2 regions of the Lysinibacillus sp. NPDC086135 genome follow, and region 2 is predicted to be linked to the other one. Evidence: a T-box and tRNA genes for the amino acid it is inferred to sense, from the RefSeq annotation. Region 2 holds a T-box; the other holds one or more tRNA genes.
What was found. A T-box is a leader RNA that pairs with one kind of tRNA and senses whether it is charged. The one in region 2 lies ahead of argS (arginine--tRNA ligase), so its partner is inferred to be a tRNA-Arg.
Positions count from the first base shown of each region.

Region 1 (7,715 bases), on a different contig from region 2:
CTTGATAAGCTATTATTTCATTAATTGTTTGTTCAATGCGTTCATAGAACACTTTTTCATTAAATGTGTTCCAATGGTTATCTGTTACCATTCCTTTGTGAAGGTCTGATAACATTAAAGTAAGAGATGTGTCACCATTATATTTAACATCTGCTTTCTTGTAGTTAAGTGGTCTAGCGTAGTTGATTTCATCTTTAATAGAGTCAATCAGCTTTTTAAGCAAATTATCCAATCTTGCTTCGTGGCGTAAAAATTGTTTGTACTCACGCTTTTGGTCTTGAACTTGCATTTTAGCAATCTCAAGCTCTTTAATTTTGTCGTTTAATTCTTCTAGTTCTTCAGAGGTATTAGCGCTCTGCTTAATAGCGTAATCTTTACCTTGTTTGAAAGCTTTATACCATTTGCGATAATATGATTCACCGAAATTAAGTTTAAGCTCTTTGTTAAGAAGGTCACTAATACCTTCCCATGTAAGACCAAGAAGCTTTTTGTTCTCACAGATTCGATACTTGTATTCTTCAACGATTTCATTAGGAAGTTGTTTAGTATTCATCTATTAATCTTCCTTAAATAAGTCTTCTTCTTGTTCTCCATCTGTTTCAGAAGATACATTGAACTTGCTAATAGTTGCAATTGAATCTTCTTCTTTGATAGAAAGAGTGATGTTTTTACCGTTAAATTCTTCAAGTAATTTATTTAGGCTATACTTGAAATCGCCATCTTTAACAGAATCAGTTACGATTAACTCTCCTAAAGTCCAATCAATATCAAGTTTACCTTTTAGTTTTATTGAGTTAGTGCGCTTTGCCATTATTTCTTAGCACCTGCTTTAACTGACTTTTGAACAGCTTTCGCTTGTAATAAACCATTTGGTGTAACAGGGAAGATAGCAACGCCACCACTGTAATCTACAGCGTGATAAGTTTGCATTTTATCGTATTCAACTTTTCCGTTTTTCTTCACAGACTTGCCAAATTTATCAAGCTTTACTGCGTAGCGTGTGAATAAGTCAACTACTGCATATCTAAGACCATACATAGTCTTAATTTTTCTAATGTGTAACATTTCTTATTTCTCCTTTGCTCTAGTAAATTCAATATTTTATTGTAGGGGCTAGTGGGATTGAACCAATGATTTTGGGTTAGGAATCTAACGTTTTATCACTAAATTAAGCCCCAATTACAACAAAAAACACTATCAGAATAGTTACGCCTTTCTAATAGTGAATTGATTGTCTTAATATTCAGTTGTGTAGTAGACACATTCACCCTAAAGAATAATAATGATTCTTTAGATTGTTTTAAGGTTACTGTGTCTGAATCACACCCTATATTCAGGAAACAAAGCGAAAGGAGAGTAAACGAAAAATTTTATTAACTTTGCTTTGTTTCTTGAATATAAGATGTAATATGAGGGGTGATACGATTCGAATCTACTCTGCTTTTGCAACAGTTGACATTCTGTCCAACTTCCATAGAGCAACCTACAGGATTTTAACCTGCGAATAATAGAATTGCTGTCTATTCTTTTACGCAATTGGTAGCTACATAAGATTAAGCTCAGGAACAGAATCGAACTGTTGTTTTTTGAATAAAAAGCAGATGTAATGTCACTATCTAATCGAGCGCATAGTGGGGTGAGCGTTGAACAGAGGCTTGCTTATTAGACAGGTGAAATAAGGATTCAATCCTGTTGGCTGATTAGGCAGTGGTCGAACATGCAATGATACGATAAAATTTTTTATAAATACTCTAATTTTTTTAAACCATCTATTCTATACATTGTGTAATCATCTTTCGATATTGCTGTGTTTGAAGCAAAAATCTCAAGCTTCTCTGCTTCTTCATCATAAATATCGAAATATCTATCCAACGCTATTTCAAATGCTCTTTCCTTCCAACGGTTATCTATACTATCGTCAGATTCCTTAGAATACAAGTAAGATTCATTAACTAGTTCGTTGTTAGTTTCATATGTTAAAATATAGTAATTCATAGTTATATCCTTTTTGGTAGGGCATAGGGTATTCGAAACTCTAAATACTCGAAAGAAAATCGAGTGGCGTAGTCCACGTCAAATGCCCAAAATTTTATTGGCGCGCCATGAGAGATTCGAACTCCCAACCGACAGGGTAGAAACCTGTTGCTCTAATCCATTGAGCTAATGACGCATATTTGATTTTCAGCATTGAGCGTAGTTAAGGGAAGAACTACGCTCAAACTTTGATTCTAAGGAGGTTTAAGTTATGAAATCAAAAGAACTTCTCACTTTATCTTGCGAAGGGTAGGTAGCACCGAAAGTTCTTTTAGTTGTTTTTGTAGTACTTGATTGGGTCTCAGATGTTTACTTAATTCTAATTAATCTGTTTGTCTTGTTTGTGAGTTTAGTTATTATCTTACTCATATGTTCGCAAGATGTTAAAGAGGTAGGAATAACACCTTGCGCTCAATAAGTTTATTAGCAGTAGCTTAAATAGGTAAGTGACTCACCTTGTATATCATGTTATATTATTATATTACTTTAACAAACTGTTTTATCGAAATAATTTGAAAATAGTGGTTTTTTTAATAAAATCCGAATAAAAAAGGTGAAATTCACACAGTATCACACCGATCATTTACTGAATTAGTTAATAACTGTTTTTTCTAATACTTCTTTGAAAGTTTTAGAAACAGCAAACTTTGTAGCCAAGTGAGTTGGTTTAACCACTGGTGAACCACCTTGAGGGTTACGGTAAGTACGCTCAGGTTTTACTTCAACCTTGAACTGACCTAAAGTACCAAAACCAATATTAACTTGACTTTCAACGATAGCACGAACATATGCTTTTTCTACTGAATCAAGAACTGCTGTTCCGAAGTCTTTTGTTATTTGGATTTCTACGCTATCTGTGTCACCTTCTAAGATATCTTTAGCTAACGCTTTTGATACACGCACCGTTGGTAGTGTAGCTTGTAGTTCCTCAGCTAAGATTCCTGTAATAAAATCTGTACGACCTAATTTAGCCATTTGGTTATAAGCTCCTTTTTCTCTGAAAAATAAAATGTGATTTTTACCGCCTTTGGAACAGTAAATAAATAATTATATATTATTATATTACTTTTGTTATAAGTTAATCTTCACTACTATTAGTAGTGATTCCTAGTTGTTCCTTATCTTCTTCTGATAGACAAGAGAAGTTACTATAGCGTTCTGAACCTTTGCTAATTTCCTTTACTTTCTTATGAGATAAGACTTCTAGATTCTTTTCCTCTTTAGTGAGGTAGTAAGCGAACATATCCAAAATTACTTTAGTGTTTTGCTTTTCCCAAGTAAACAATAGATATTCTTCTAATGTCATTGTCTGAGCTAGAAATTCAATTTCTTCGTTAAGAAGGTGTTCAATGACTTGCTTGCGTTGTGCTAAATTTAGCGAACTATCTAAGTTCACTGTTAGGTGTGGTAGTAAAATTTTCATTTTATTAATTAACCCTCTCATTCTTTAAGGCGGTGGGAAGTGACATTTGCAATACTTTTTTGTACAAGCTGTTTTAGCGACATGTTTTACAGATGGAAAGTAACCGGTCTTTTGCTGATTTATTGTCACTATAGAACTCGTTTGTTGCAGGTAGGTGTTCACCGCACTTGTTACATTGTTTTGTTTTTAAACCTAGAGTGCTTGTGTAGATCACTCTACGCCATTGACGCTCATTCTCTTTCACGACTGCTTTGTAAACGGTCTTGAGCGCTTTCTTGACATTCTGATTCTCAATGCCTATGGCTTCACCGATTTCTCTATGGGTGTAGCCTTTTTCAACCATTTTAATAAGAAGTAACTGTTGATCCGTGAAGTTACATTGATTGATTAGTCTATCCAATGAAGCATAAGTCGCTATCACTTCTTGATTAACAGCTTTAACCCCTGTAACGTCAAGTGTGCTACCGCCGCCTAAGAAAAGGTTATCATCATATTTGTATCTAAACTCTATTAAAAGCTCAACCACGCCAATGTCATTCATGACGAAGGGTTGAAACATTAAGTCCTTACTAGTAATGTGTGTCATGCTAAATCTTCCTTCCTATATAATGTAACTTCACCAACCTTTTGTAGTTGATTTCGACTTTAGTCATTATATATTATTTCGTAATTTTTGGATGTGTTTTTTGAAAAATATATTATTTTTTAATTATATATGTTTTTAATATAAATATGTTTATAAAAGTAATATAATTATATAAAATAAAGGAGCGACATATAAAGGTTCCGTTTAAGTATATTCAAGAGAAAGTAGGGATAAAATTGCCAAACATTTTACACCAAAATACTAACCGCCTAAAAGTCAAGGTTGCAAAGGTGCTGTACTATAAGGAAGAAAGCATGTGGGGCATTGTGAGCGTTGCACCAACTAAGATAGAGGGTGACTTCGAACCTGAGCTGAATCGCTATAACAACTTTGTTATTAGAGGTAACATTCCATTGGCTATGAATGTGGGGCAAGAATATGACATTGAAGTATCAGATTTGCAGACAGACGCTAAGTATGGTGAGTTCTATGAGATTATTCGTATTCATATAGAAGCACTTGACACAGTAGAAGCACAACAGCGCTTCCTACAAGCTGTTCTATCAGAGTATCAATCAAAGCTAATTCTTGAAGCCTTTCCTAACAATATGATTGTAGATGATATTAAAGATGATATAATTGATATAACTACAATAAAGGGTTTCGGGGAAGCTACAGCTCTAAAGATTAAGAGAGAAATCAAGCGAAACAAAGACTTAGGAGCTTTAATGGCGAAACTTGCTGACTTGAACCCATCAGGGAGAATGTTGAATAAGATTGTTGAGAAGTTTGGAAATTCTACAATTGCACTATTCAAAGCAAAAGAATCTTTATATTATCTATGTATCGTTTCAGGTTTAAGCTTCAAAAGAATTGACAACGTAGCTCTCATGCGTGGGGAAGATAAGTTTGGTTCAAAACGCATTAAGGCTTACTCAGAATACTACTTTAATGAAATTGCAAATCAAGGGCATTCGTGGGTCAATGAGCGGGAGTTCCTAGAACAAGCTATCAAAGAACTAGATGTTAATGGCACATATATTCGCAACTATATGAAGTCAGAGGATGGTGAGAAAAACTTCTATTGGCAACAGGAGGATAAGAGAATTTCTTCTATTCTTATGTACAACAATGAGCGCAACACATTACGAAATTTACTGAGACTTGCTACTAGATATGAAGCACCAATTGGCTTTGATGTTGATGAAGCAATCAAAGACGCTGAGGCGGCGCTAAATGTAAAATATACTGACGAGCAAAAAAATGCTATTCGTGAGAGTGTTCTGCACGGTGTGTTTATTATAAATGGTAAAGGTGGTACAGGTAAGACCACTGTAGTCAAAGGGATTGTCGAGGTATTAAACTCTTTAGGCCTTACTTATAAAGCATGTGCATTGAGTGGTAAAGCTTCACAGGTTCTTTTATCGAAAGATATTGACTCTGCAACAATTCACCGCACGTTTGGAATTGGTGTTAAGAAGTCAGATGATGAAGAAATCGGTGATGGTAAATCATTCTATGATGTAATAATCATTGATGAAAGTTCAATGGTAGATGCAGGACTGTTTAGCCAAATGTTATCTAAAATTCAAGATGGTACTAAGGTAATTTTAGTAGGGGATAGTGGTCAGCTTTCAGGTATTGGGCATGGGGATGTGCTTCGTGATTTACTTCAAACACAATACTTCAAAACTATTGAGTTAAATCAAGTTCACCGTCAAGCCCAAGATTCAGGAATCATTGAATTAGCTACAAAGATTCGTGAAGGTGTTCAAGTTTGCTCTGCTAACCAAGAGGGCATGATAAAGTTTGGAAAGAACAAAGACATGATTATGGTCAACTATCAAAACAAAGAAGATATGCCCGAAAACGTTGAGAGAGTTTTAAGAGGTCAAGCAAAGAATATCAAAACACCTCAAGATCTAATGGACTTCCAAGTTGTTGTGGCTATGAAAGAACGTGGTGCTATGTCAGCAAAAGCAATTAATAACCTAGCTCAATCAATCTTTAATGACCTAGAGAAGCCATTTGTGTCTTACAATGGATATGACTTCAGGGAAGGTGACAAGGTTATTGTAAAGGGCAATAGCTACGAAATCAGCTACTATGATGATTTAGAGCATTATTATAATGTGCGAGACAATGAGTTAACTGAAAATGAGATTCAGGAATACTTATTAACATTGGAAACTGACGAGGAAAGAATTGAGTTTTATGATAGTATTTCAACATCAAACACTGGTGATTTATTCAATGGTACCATGGGGATAGTTGTAGATGTGTTTGAGAAAATGGACTATAACACAAATAAAATAGTTCAATGCTTGGTGATTAACTTCGAGGGACTAGGAATTAAAATTTACCAACAATCAGAACTCGATAGTTTGGAACTAGCTTATACTGTAACTTGTCACCGCATACAAGGTTCAACTATCAAAAACGTAGTAGTTGTATTAGATTACTCTGCATATTCACTTTTATGTAGACAGTGGGTTTATACAGCAATCACTCGTGCTTCAAAGAAATGTGTATTACTTGTACAATCATCTGCTTTAGTCAAAGCAATCGGAACAGACGCTAGTGGAAACCGTCAAACATTTTTAGGTGATATGATTAGAGAATTACACAAAGTTAAAGGAGATATAGAAACAGTAATTAAGCAAGTCGCTAAGTTGCAATAAGGTTACGCACTGTTGCAATCATCTACTAAGATAATTAATAGTAAAACCTCAAAAATTATATAATTATATACAAAAAAAGTATAGTACTGTGCCTGAACGTCACTTTTTGAGTTTTAAGGAGAGAATGATTTATACAAATAGATTAAGACTTGTTTAACAACTTCTTAAACCTAGATATTAACCCTTTTGAATTGTTTGGTGAACTACTAGCAACAGGGAAGTTGAAAGAAAATAGGCATAAGAAATTCGCCTTGAGTTGTAAATCAAACCAGAGAAGCGGATGGATTATATAAGCAAGAAAAAGGGGTTATTAGATACTAGGTTTAACATCTACTACTCGTGATTTTCCGATCAGCAACATGAGGTGAAGCGAAGTTACAACTTTGTCATACCTTGGCTATGAAGTAGCACAAGATTTTTGCTAAGTTTAATAGTCGCTATGTGTGTAAGAGACCGCTTTTCAATAAATTCGTGAGGGTAAGGCATATTCTAGGGATGATTTGCTTTCGATTAATATATTTGATTTTACTCGCTGTGTGTTTTGTCCTTAGATTGGTTTTGATGGGTTCTATGTTTAAGGATATCTAAAGTACCAAGTGAAAATGCTAGGTAAGCTGTTAGTATATACTACACTGAATTTGAGAACAAGTTTGGTTACAAACATATACGCACAAGAACCATCTCCACTACAAGAATTTTTATTAATGCTGAAATTGTGGTAAATAATGCCCGATTAGAAATATATATAGAAGGTGATGAAAATTGCGAATGTGGTTGTAACTCAGATTTTAAGGAACGAATCAAAAAACTTTTGAAAAAACAACATTATTAAATAACTTTCATATCAAAAATATAGTAGATTTTAAAGTTATATAATAATATTTTCGATTGTGTGTTTATATGGTAGTTGCAAATATTATTAGAATGACTAACAGTAGCATTGGAATTTCAATTGAACAATTTCTTAAAACAACAGGAGCAAAGAAAAGAA
Region 1 covers NZ_JBIVCA010000004.1:98,791-106,505, forward strand. The annotation lists gene ACIPKN_RS07370 (metallophosphoesterase) at 1-553, opposite strand, end outside; gene ACIPKN_RS07375 (YonK family protein) at 557-811, opposite strand; gene ACIPKN_RS07380 (hypothetical protein) at 811-1,065, opposite strand; gene ACIPKN_RS07385 (hypothetical protein) at 1,741-1,995, opposite strand; tRNA gene ACIPKN_RS07390 (tRNA-Arg) at 2,094-2,170, opposite strand; gene ACIPKN_RS07395 (HU family DNA-binding protein) at 2,626-3,009, opposite strand; gene ACIPKN_RS07400 (hypothetical protein) at 3,113-3,457, opposite strand; gene ACIPKN_RS07405 (hypothetical protein) at 3,531-4,043, opposite strand; gene ACIPKN_RS07410 (AAA family ATPase) at 4,280-6,724, shown strand.
Region 1: it encodes a tRNA-Arg, which carries the amino acid that the T-box ahead of argS (arginine--tRNA ligase) is inferred to sense. The anticodon was not compared.

Region 2 (7,715 bases):
CACTTGTCTTCATAGTACCTGAGATCCACTCATCCAATAACTGTACAATATCTTTATATGGCAATATAAACGGCTGTGATCCACCGTTTTGCTGGCGTTTAAAATAGATGCCCACAAGTTCACCATTCTCTGCTTCTAGAACCGGGCTCCCAATAAGTGTATGTTGTTTTGCATCTATGTAATAAGCTGCTACGCTGTCACTATATTTTTTAATGATGTGTGGTAAGCTATCAACATAAACAGCTACCTGATTTAATTCACCTTTATAGACGTTCGGCACCTTTACCGATGCGTTATACGGTACTTCTAAAATGGCTATATTATAAGCGGTAGATATATAGTGCACATCGGCTTCCATAAGTTTATCATTATTAAATTGCACGAGAGCAACTGGCTTTGAAGCGACGAGCGCACCATTTGTCAAAATATAGAGCTTAGTGTCTTCTTTTTTAATAATGACTCCTGCACCGATTCCGTTCTCCCCAACTACTTTTACTTCTGGTACAATTTTTTCTTGCTGCTTCGTCACAGCTTTTTCCGATTTTGCATCGGTCTTTTCAGTATGAAACACCTCTGCCAATGTTTCATTTCCACAGCCTGTTAATAATAAAGCTGTTGCTCCAAGGATGAGCATCTTTTTCCGCATACGTTCACCAAAACTTTCTATCAAATCTGCCTCTGCAAAGGCACGATGTTGGTCACTTAAGCATTCTCACAAATGTGAAGTTCATAGCCTGAGTTCCGCTATCTCAGCGGTTATTTGTAAACCGCCAAACAATAACCTCACCCCGCACCCACTTATCACCAATAGAGGTGATGACTATCAGTGCTAAATGCAAGTTAAACATCTTTCTTTACTATCATAAACAAGGTTACAAAACGTTTCAAGTTTACATAATAATATTATTTGAGATTAAGTGTTATAAAAATATTACCCTCACCTTTTAGTCAATCCGTTATACCTATAAAAAACGTCTCTTTTTTACATTTGCTATGAAAAATGACTTATTATTTGTGGTTAAAATGTTATTAACAATAGAAGTCTTCTCACTTATGTGACCGTTCATTTATTTTATAGACAATATATTGTCTAAAGGAAAGGACATCTTTATGAACAATGACTTATTTCTAATGCAACAAATCTATTCAGCCCTTTTTTCTGTTGGCAATAAAATTCAAGTACAATCCGATCAATATTTAGAAAAACTAACATCTAGACAATTTATGGTGATCTTAGCTATTGCCCATTTACCTGAAGATCAAGCATCGTTCAACAATATCGCAAGAAAATTAGGAACGACTAAACAGAATGTAAAGCAATTAGTCACTACTATGAAAAACAAAGGATATGTTGAAATTGCCCCTAGTCAGCAAGATAAACGTGCGGTCAACACGACGATTACTGAGTTTGGTAAACAAGTTGCGCTAGAGGCGGGAGAAAAAGGAACATATTTTTTAGCGGATCTTTTTAAAAATTTTTCTACTAATGAGCTCGAAACAATGTGGGGTCTATTAAAGAAGTTATTTAGTTTTGATGGTGAAGAACAAGATGGCTTTGAGGAGCGCAGTAACTTGACAATGGATGAAAATCAAATTGACGTTCAGCTAAAGGTTTTAAAGGAGTTTGAAAGACGAAGAAATCATCTAGAGGGAGAATGAGAAATGAACAATAAATCCGAGAAATTAATTAATAGTGAAGAATTTGTCTCGGTTAACGGTGTAAATCATTATTTATTTCATTCAGGTACTAATTATGATAACCCAGTATTGCTTTATTTACATGGTGGTCCTGGTAGTGTTGAATCTCTTTTTGCCCATGCTTTTCAATATAAAATAGAAGAAACGTTTACGATTGTTCATTGGGATCAGCGTGGTGCTGGAAAAACGCTTACTAAAAACCCCTACAAGTACCCTACAATTGATGTCATGCTAGAAGATTTATATGGGATTATTCAATATTTAAAGCAGAAATATAATAAAGAAAAGATTGTTTTACTCGGAAGGTCTTGGGGCACTATTTTAGGAAGTATATTTATCAAGCTATTTCCTGAAGATATTGCTTATTATATTGGCGTGGCACAAGTTGTCTCCCTTCTTGAAAATGAGCGTGTTGCTTATGCCAAAATGAAGGAACAAATAGTAAAGGCAAATGATAAAAAAGCTTTAAAAAAGCTGGAAGCTATAGGAACTTATCCTGGAGAAAAAATAAAATTTGATCGTGAGTTTTTAAAGAAATGTATGAAAATCCGAAAACTTCAAGGGTTATATGGTTTAGCTGTGAAAAGTGATCTTCCTGTATTTATATCAGCGTTTAGAAGTCCTATTTTTAAGTTATCGGATCTTTTCGCATTTTCAAAAGGACTAAAAGCAAATAGCAAAGTCCATGAATTTTTAGAAGACTTTTACCTGGCGGCAGACTCCTCAGATTATAAAGTTCCCATTTATTTCATTTTAGGTGAGGATGACTGGCAGGCTCCCTATATTATTGCCGAAGAATACTTTACTAAAATTAACGCTCCTCATAAAAAATTATTTATCATTCCAAATGCCGGTCATAGAATTATGATGGACCAAACCAACTTGTTCTCAGATACATTACTTCAGATATATAACAATGAACATTGTACGGAGGCGTCTAGATCTTATAAAAGTTCATCATAAAAATGTGAACTAAAAGCCGATTATGGAGCTTTGAAAAAAAGACATGCTCGTACATTTAAGCATGTCTTCCCATTATTTTTTCTTAAGCATAAATGTAGTAGCAATTATGCCAATCATTAATAGTATAAAAATCAAATAGGTAAATGTATGGTTTCCAGTCACATCATAGCAATAGCCGATTAGTATTGGGATAATGGAGCTTATCATAAAACCTCCTGAAAGCACCATAGATGACCAGCTATTTGCCTCCTCGTCATTTCTTGCCTCATCCAGTGGTAGCAATAAACCAATTGGAAATAAGCCGCTTAATACGATACCTATTATGAATACAGCAATCCATAACAAAGTCCCTGAGCCTAACCATAGCAACACAAAGCCAATCACGCCTAAGATCCCTAAAGAAAAGAGCCAACTGATTCGACTGAACCATTTGTCCATTAGTATTGGAACCAAAATATTTCCAATCATTTGTACAATAGACATAAATGTTAGCATAGAGCTTGCTGCTCCAAGAGAAAAGCCCTTAGCCTGTACGATCGGTACTAGCCAAGACATTATTGAGAAGAACAAAGATGTTTGTATCCCAAAGTAAATTAAAATAGTCCAAGCACGTGCATTTTTCCAAGGATTTCGTGCTGCATTTTCTGTCAATACACCTGTTTCTGGCCGCTCTTGATTTTGTATTGCTAGTAACCATATACAAAGAGCAATGATAGCAAGTATTGCCCAATTACCAAGCGCCATCGTCCAGCTCTCATGAAAATGATTAAAAAATGTTATGGTTAGTGCCGCACTCAATGTTGCCCCTGTTCCTATTCCAAATGAATAAACACCTACCACGGTTGTAAAACGATTCGGGAATTTTTTCTTTATATAGGCATTTAAGATGGGGCCAATAAGTGCAATGGCAAATCCTGCAGCGAAGCTTGTGACTACAAGTAGTACATAACTTTCTTTTAAAAAGCGTAGCCCATTTGCTAATGCTAGGATTATTATTAAGAGCGTAATGGCTGTTTTTGTTCCGAGTTTTCTTTGTAATGGTACTGCGAATGGTGCAAAGAGACCCATACAAAACACCGGAATAGAAGTTAAAAAGCTCATTTTTGTATTTGATATATGGAGTGATTCCAAAAGTATATTAAATAGAGGTCCTATTCCTGTGATTGCTGGGCGCATATTGAGTGCAACGAAGAAAATACTAACAACCACAAGTACCATGGAAACACGCCATTGCTTTTTCTCCATACGTTCTAAAAACCTTCTCTCTATTGATACGGTTAAAAATTCAACGAAATTTGTTAGACCTTTGAATTCTCACTATTTCCTTTTACCATTTTTTCTAGTATCGGACAATTTAATGGTAATTATTGATGTAGTATCAAGACATAGCAGCAGCTTACGATACTTACATTTTTTTTGGCGCTGCAATGCCCAATAATGCTAACGATTCTTTTAAAACAATGGCTACACAATGACAAAATGCTAATCGTGATGTTCTCTGGCTATCATCGACCAATATTTTATTTTGAGCATAATATTTATTAAATACACGCGCTAATTGCAAGGCATATTTAGCAATTTGTGATGGATCTGCTTGCTCAAAAGTGTTGACAATTACATTCGGAAACTGTTCCAGTAATAAAACAACTGGCCACGCTTGCTCCCCTAATGCTTCAAACGATACTTCGTAACTATGTTCCTTTGCTTTTTCCAAAAGAGATGAGATACGTGCATACGTATATTGAATATAAGGCCCTGTTTCACCTTCAAAATGCATCATTTGCTCAATCGAAAAGTCAATATCATGAAGACGATCATTTTTTAAATCATTAAAAATAACCGCTCCTACACCAACCTGACGTGCAATGTTCTCTTTATCCACTAGATTTGGATTTTTCCCCTCGATATTTCGCTTCGCCGTAGCTATCGCTTCTGTTAGTACTTCTGCTAATAGAACAATCTTTCCTTTACGCGTCGACATTTTTTTACCGTCTTTTAGAATCATCCCAAAAGGTACATGCTGTAAGTCTTTTGCCCAATCGTATCCCATCTTCTCAATTACGTTAAATAGTTGTTTAAAATGATGAGATTGTTCATTCCCTACAACATAAAATATTTTTTTAGGATCATATTGTTGTTTGCGATAAAAAGCAGCTGCTAAATCACGTGTAGCATAGAGCGTAGCACCGTCTGTTTTAGTGATTAAGCATGGAGGCATATTGTCTATTTCAACGACATACGCACCATCTGATTGCACAAGTAGATCTTTTTCTTTCAATTCTTTAACAACAGCAGTCATTTTGTCATTGTAGAACGCTTCCCCAGCGAAAGAATCAAAGTTTATCCCAAGCAATTGATAAATGGTTTTGAATTCTTCGAGTGATGCATCTCTAAACCATTGCCAAAGAGCTAAAGCCTCTCCATCTCCATCTTCTAATGCTTTAAATGCAGCACGTCCCTGTTCATTGAGTGTTTCATCCTGTTCCGCTTCTTCATGGAACTTTACATATATTTTTAACAGTTCCTCTATTGGGGCAGCTTCAATTATTTTTTGATCGCCCCATTTACGATAGGCAACGATTAACTTACCAAACTGTGTGCCCCAGTCACCTATATGATTTATACGAATTGCTTGATAGCCATTTTTCTCAGCAATATTCGCCAAAGCATTACCGATCACTGTGGAGCGTAAATGGCCCATGGAAAAAGGCTTCGCAATATTTGGGGAAGAAAAGTCTAAAACTACATTCCCCTTTGACTCCTGATGAGTCCCGTATAGATTTTCTTCTTTTACTATTTGGCAAAGTACTTGATGTATAATCGTTGGCTGATGGTAAAAAATATTGACATAGCCACCTACTACTTGAACTTCTTGTATTAAATTACAGCTTAAATTGTGTTTTATGTCGGATGCGATACTGTTTGGAGATTTTCTTAATTTTTTTGCCAGTGTAAAGCACGGGAATGCTACATCTCCTAAGCCCAAATTTTTCGGTCTTTCTAGTAGATTTTGAATGTCATTAACAGATAACTCATTATTTAATGCTACAGCAATTCTTTTCGCAATTTGTGTATGCATGTTCATTCTCCTCTCAATAAAAAAAGCCCCCATCTCTAAATATAGAGACGAGAGCATAGTTATCCCGTGGTACCACTCTAGTTGCCATATAAATATGACCACTTTCCATTGTTAACGAGGTGACTCCCCGATATTCTCTACTACTCATTCGAGAACCTTCTCCAAAGTGCGTTTCATTTATGGCTGCTGCATTAGGCTCACACCATCCCTAATTCGCTTTCCAGTAGCTCCATAAACTACTCTCTTTTTCACCGAATTTGACTGTAATTTCAACATATTCTACACGAGCTACCAATTATTGTCAACAGTCTTTTCAGAAATATCAAGAAGTAAATGTTTACATTAAAAATGTTCTGCTGAATAATTAACAATAACACTTTTTTTAGCTCGCCAAACATTTCGCACCTTATTTTTCTTCATGTCATAGTACGAGAGTACGCTCTCCTTAGGTATTTCCAAAATACTATAACCCTTTTTTTCATCAATAAAACTAGATAAGAAATAAAACCCTTCTTTTTTTTCATCGTATTTAACTGAGCGAATTTTTGAATAAATATTACTACTATCTAGTAGGTGCTTTACTTTTTTTGTTTTGACATCTATTTCAACAACATGCGAAATAGGACTATCTACAGCTTCATCATAGCTAATAATAACAGAGCTTGCATCTGGAGCCAATGATGCGCCACTTATAAATCTTTCTACATCGGCTACATGTTTCTTTTTTTGTCCTTCAATATCATAAATATCTAAACTGTATTTGGTCGGTTGTAATTTCGTTTGATTTTTATTAACCTCGTCAAGTTTCTTCTGATCTTCGTCCTCGGAGAAAGAAACCACAATTAATTGATTATTGTTCGGGTTATAATTAAAATCTAAAATACTGCTATCCTTGTTGTCTTCGTCCCATATTTGTATTTTCTGCGTATCAAGATTATAGGTAGCCATATGAAAATTTTTAAGTTCATCTCTTAATAGCACTCTCATAAAGATAATTCTTTGAGCTTTGTCTATTTGGATAAAGTCAACGTTATGAAATACAGTGGTTAATTGTTTCATTTGATTCGTGTTTAGGTCATTTTCAAATAATTGTATTGTATGATCTGATATGACATCAGCAAAATACAATATATTAGTACGTTCAGAATAAGCGAAAGCAGTAAAATCCGTCGTTTCCTTACTAAATAGTACTTTACTTTTATTTTGACTCTGATCAAAATGATAGAATGTAAACTTCAAACTTTTAGGATCAAACACATTGATATAAAGTTTAGATTCTGAGGGATTATGATCATTAATTGAAAATATTTTTTTACTAAAGACAATGCAAATCATTACGGTAATTATCAAAATTAATGTAAGTCTCTTCAAGATCCCCTCCCTTTCTACTAAAAGTTTGCTATTTCGCCCTACTATTTAATGTACCCCTCATCCTTACCTGCTAGAACTCTTCCTAAAGGTTATTTAGCTTACGAGTACTCACAACACATTTACACGCTTTTTTATAAAAGTAAAACCAGTATTATTTGGCAATCGTCTAATGAATGAACACGTAAGGAGGTACGATATGGAGGAAACAATAACAGCAAGCGGTTTATCACGAGATCAGGTGATTGAGGAGCTAATGTCCAATTATGGCCAAGCGATTCTGCAGCTTGTTTATACATATGTACATGATACTGCTCTTGCTGAAGATTTGACGCAAGAGATTTTTATCAAGTGCTATAAGGCTCTCTCAACATATCAGGGGCATGCCAGTTTGAAAACTTGGTTATGGCGTATTGCTATTAATCATTCAAAGGACTATATAAAGAGCTGGTACAAGAAAAACGTCGATGTTATCGAAACGAATGTGTTAGAGGAAACATTAGAAACGAGCGATTTGCTTGAGCAAGTTGTGAAAAATAGTGAGGACGAGGCGTTGTTTGACTTAGTGATGGCACTTCCCGTAAAGTATCGTGAACTTATTTACTTT
Region 2 covers NZ_JBIVCA010000013.1:10,420-18,134, reverse strand. The annotation lists gene ACIPKN_RS16855 (TcaA NTF2-like domain-containing protein) at 1-670, opposite strand, end outside; gene ACIPKN_RS16850 (MarR family winged helix-turn-helix transcriptional regulator) at 1,111-1,659, shown strand; gene ACIPKN_RS16845 (alpha/beta fold hydrolase) at 1,663-2,661, shown strand; gene ACIPKN_RS16840 (MFS transporter) at 2,734-3,906, opposite strand; gene argS (arginine--tRNA ligase) at 4,067-5,740, opposite strand; T-box leader at 5,781-6,001, opposite strand; gene ACIPKN_RS16830 (hypothetical protein) at 6,083-7,111, opposite strand; gene ACIPKN_RS16825 (sigma-70 family RNA polymerase sigma factor) at 7,308-7,715, shown strand, end outside.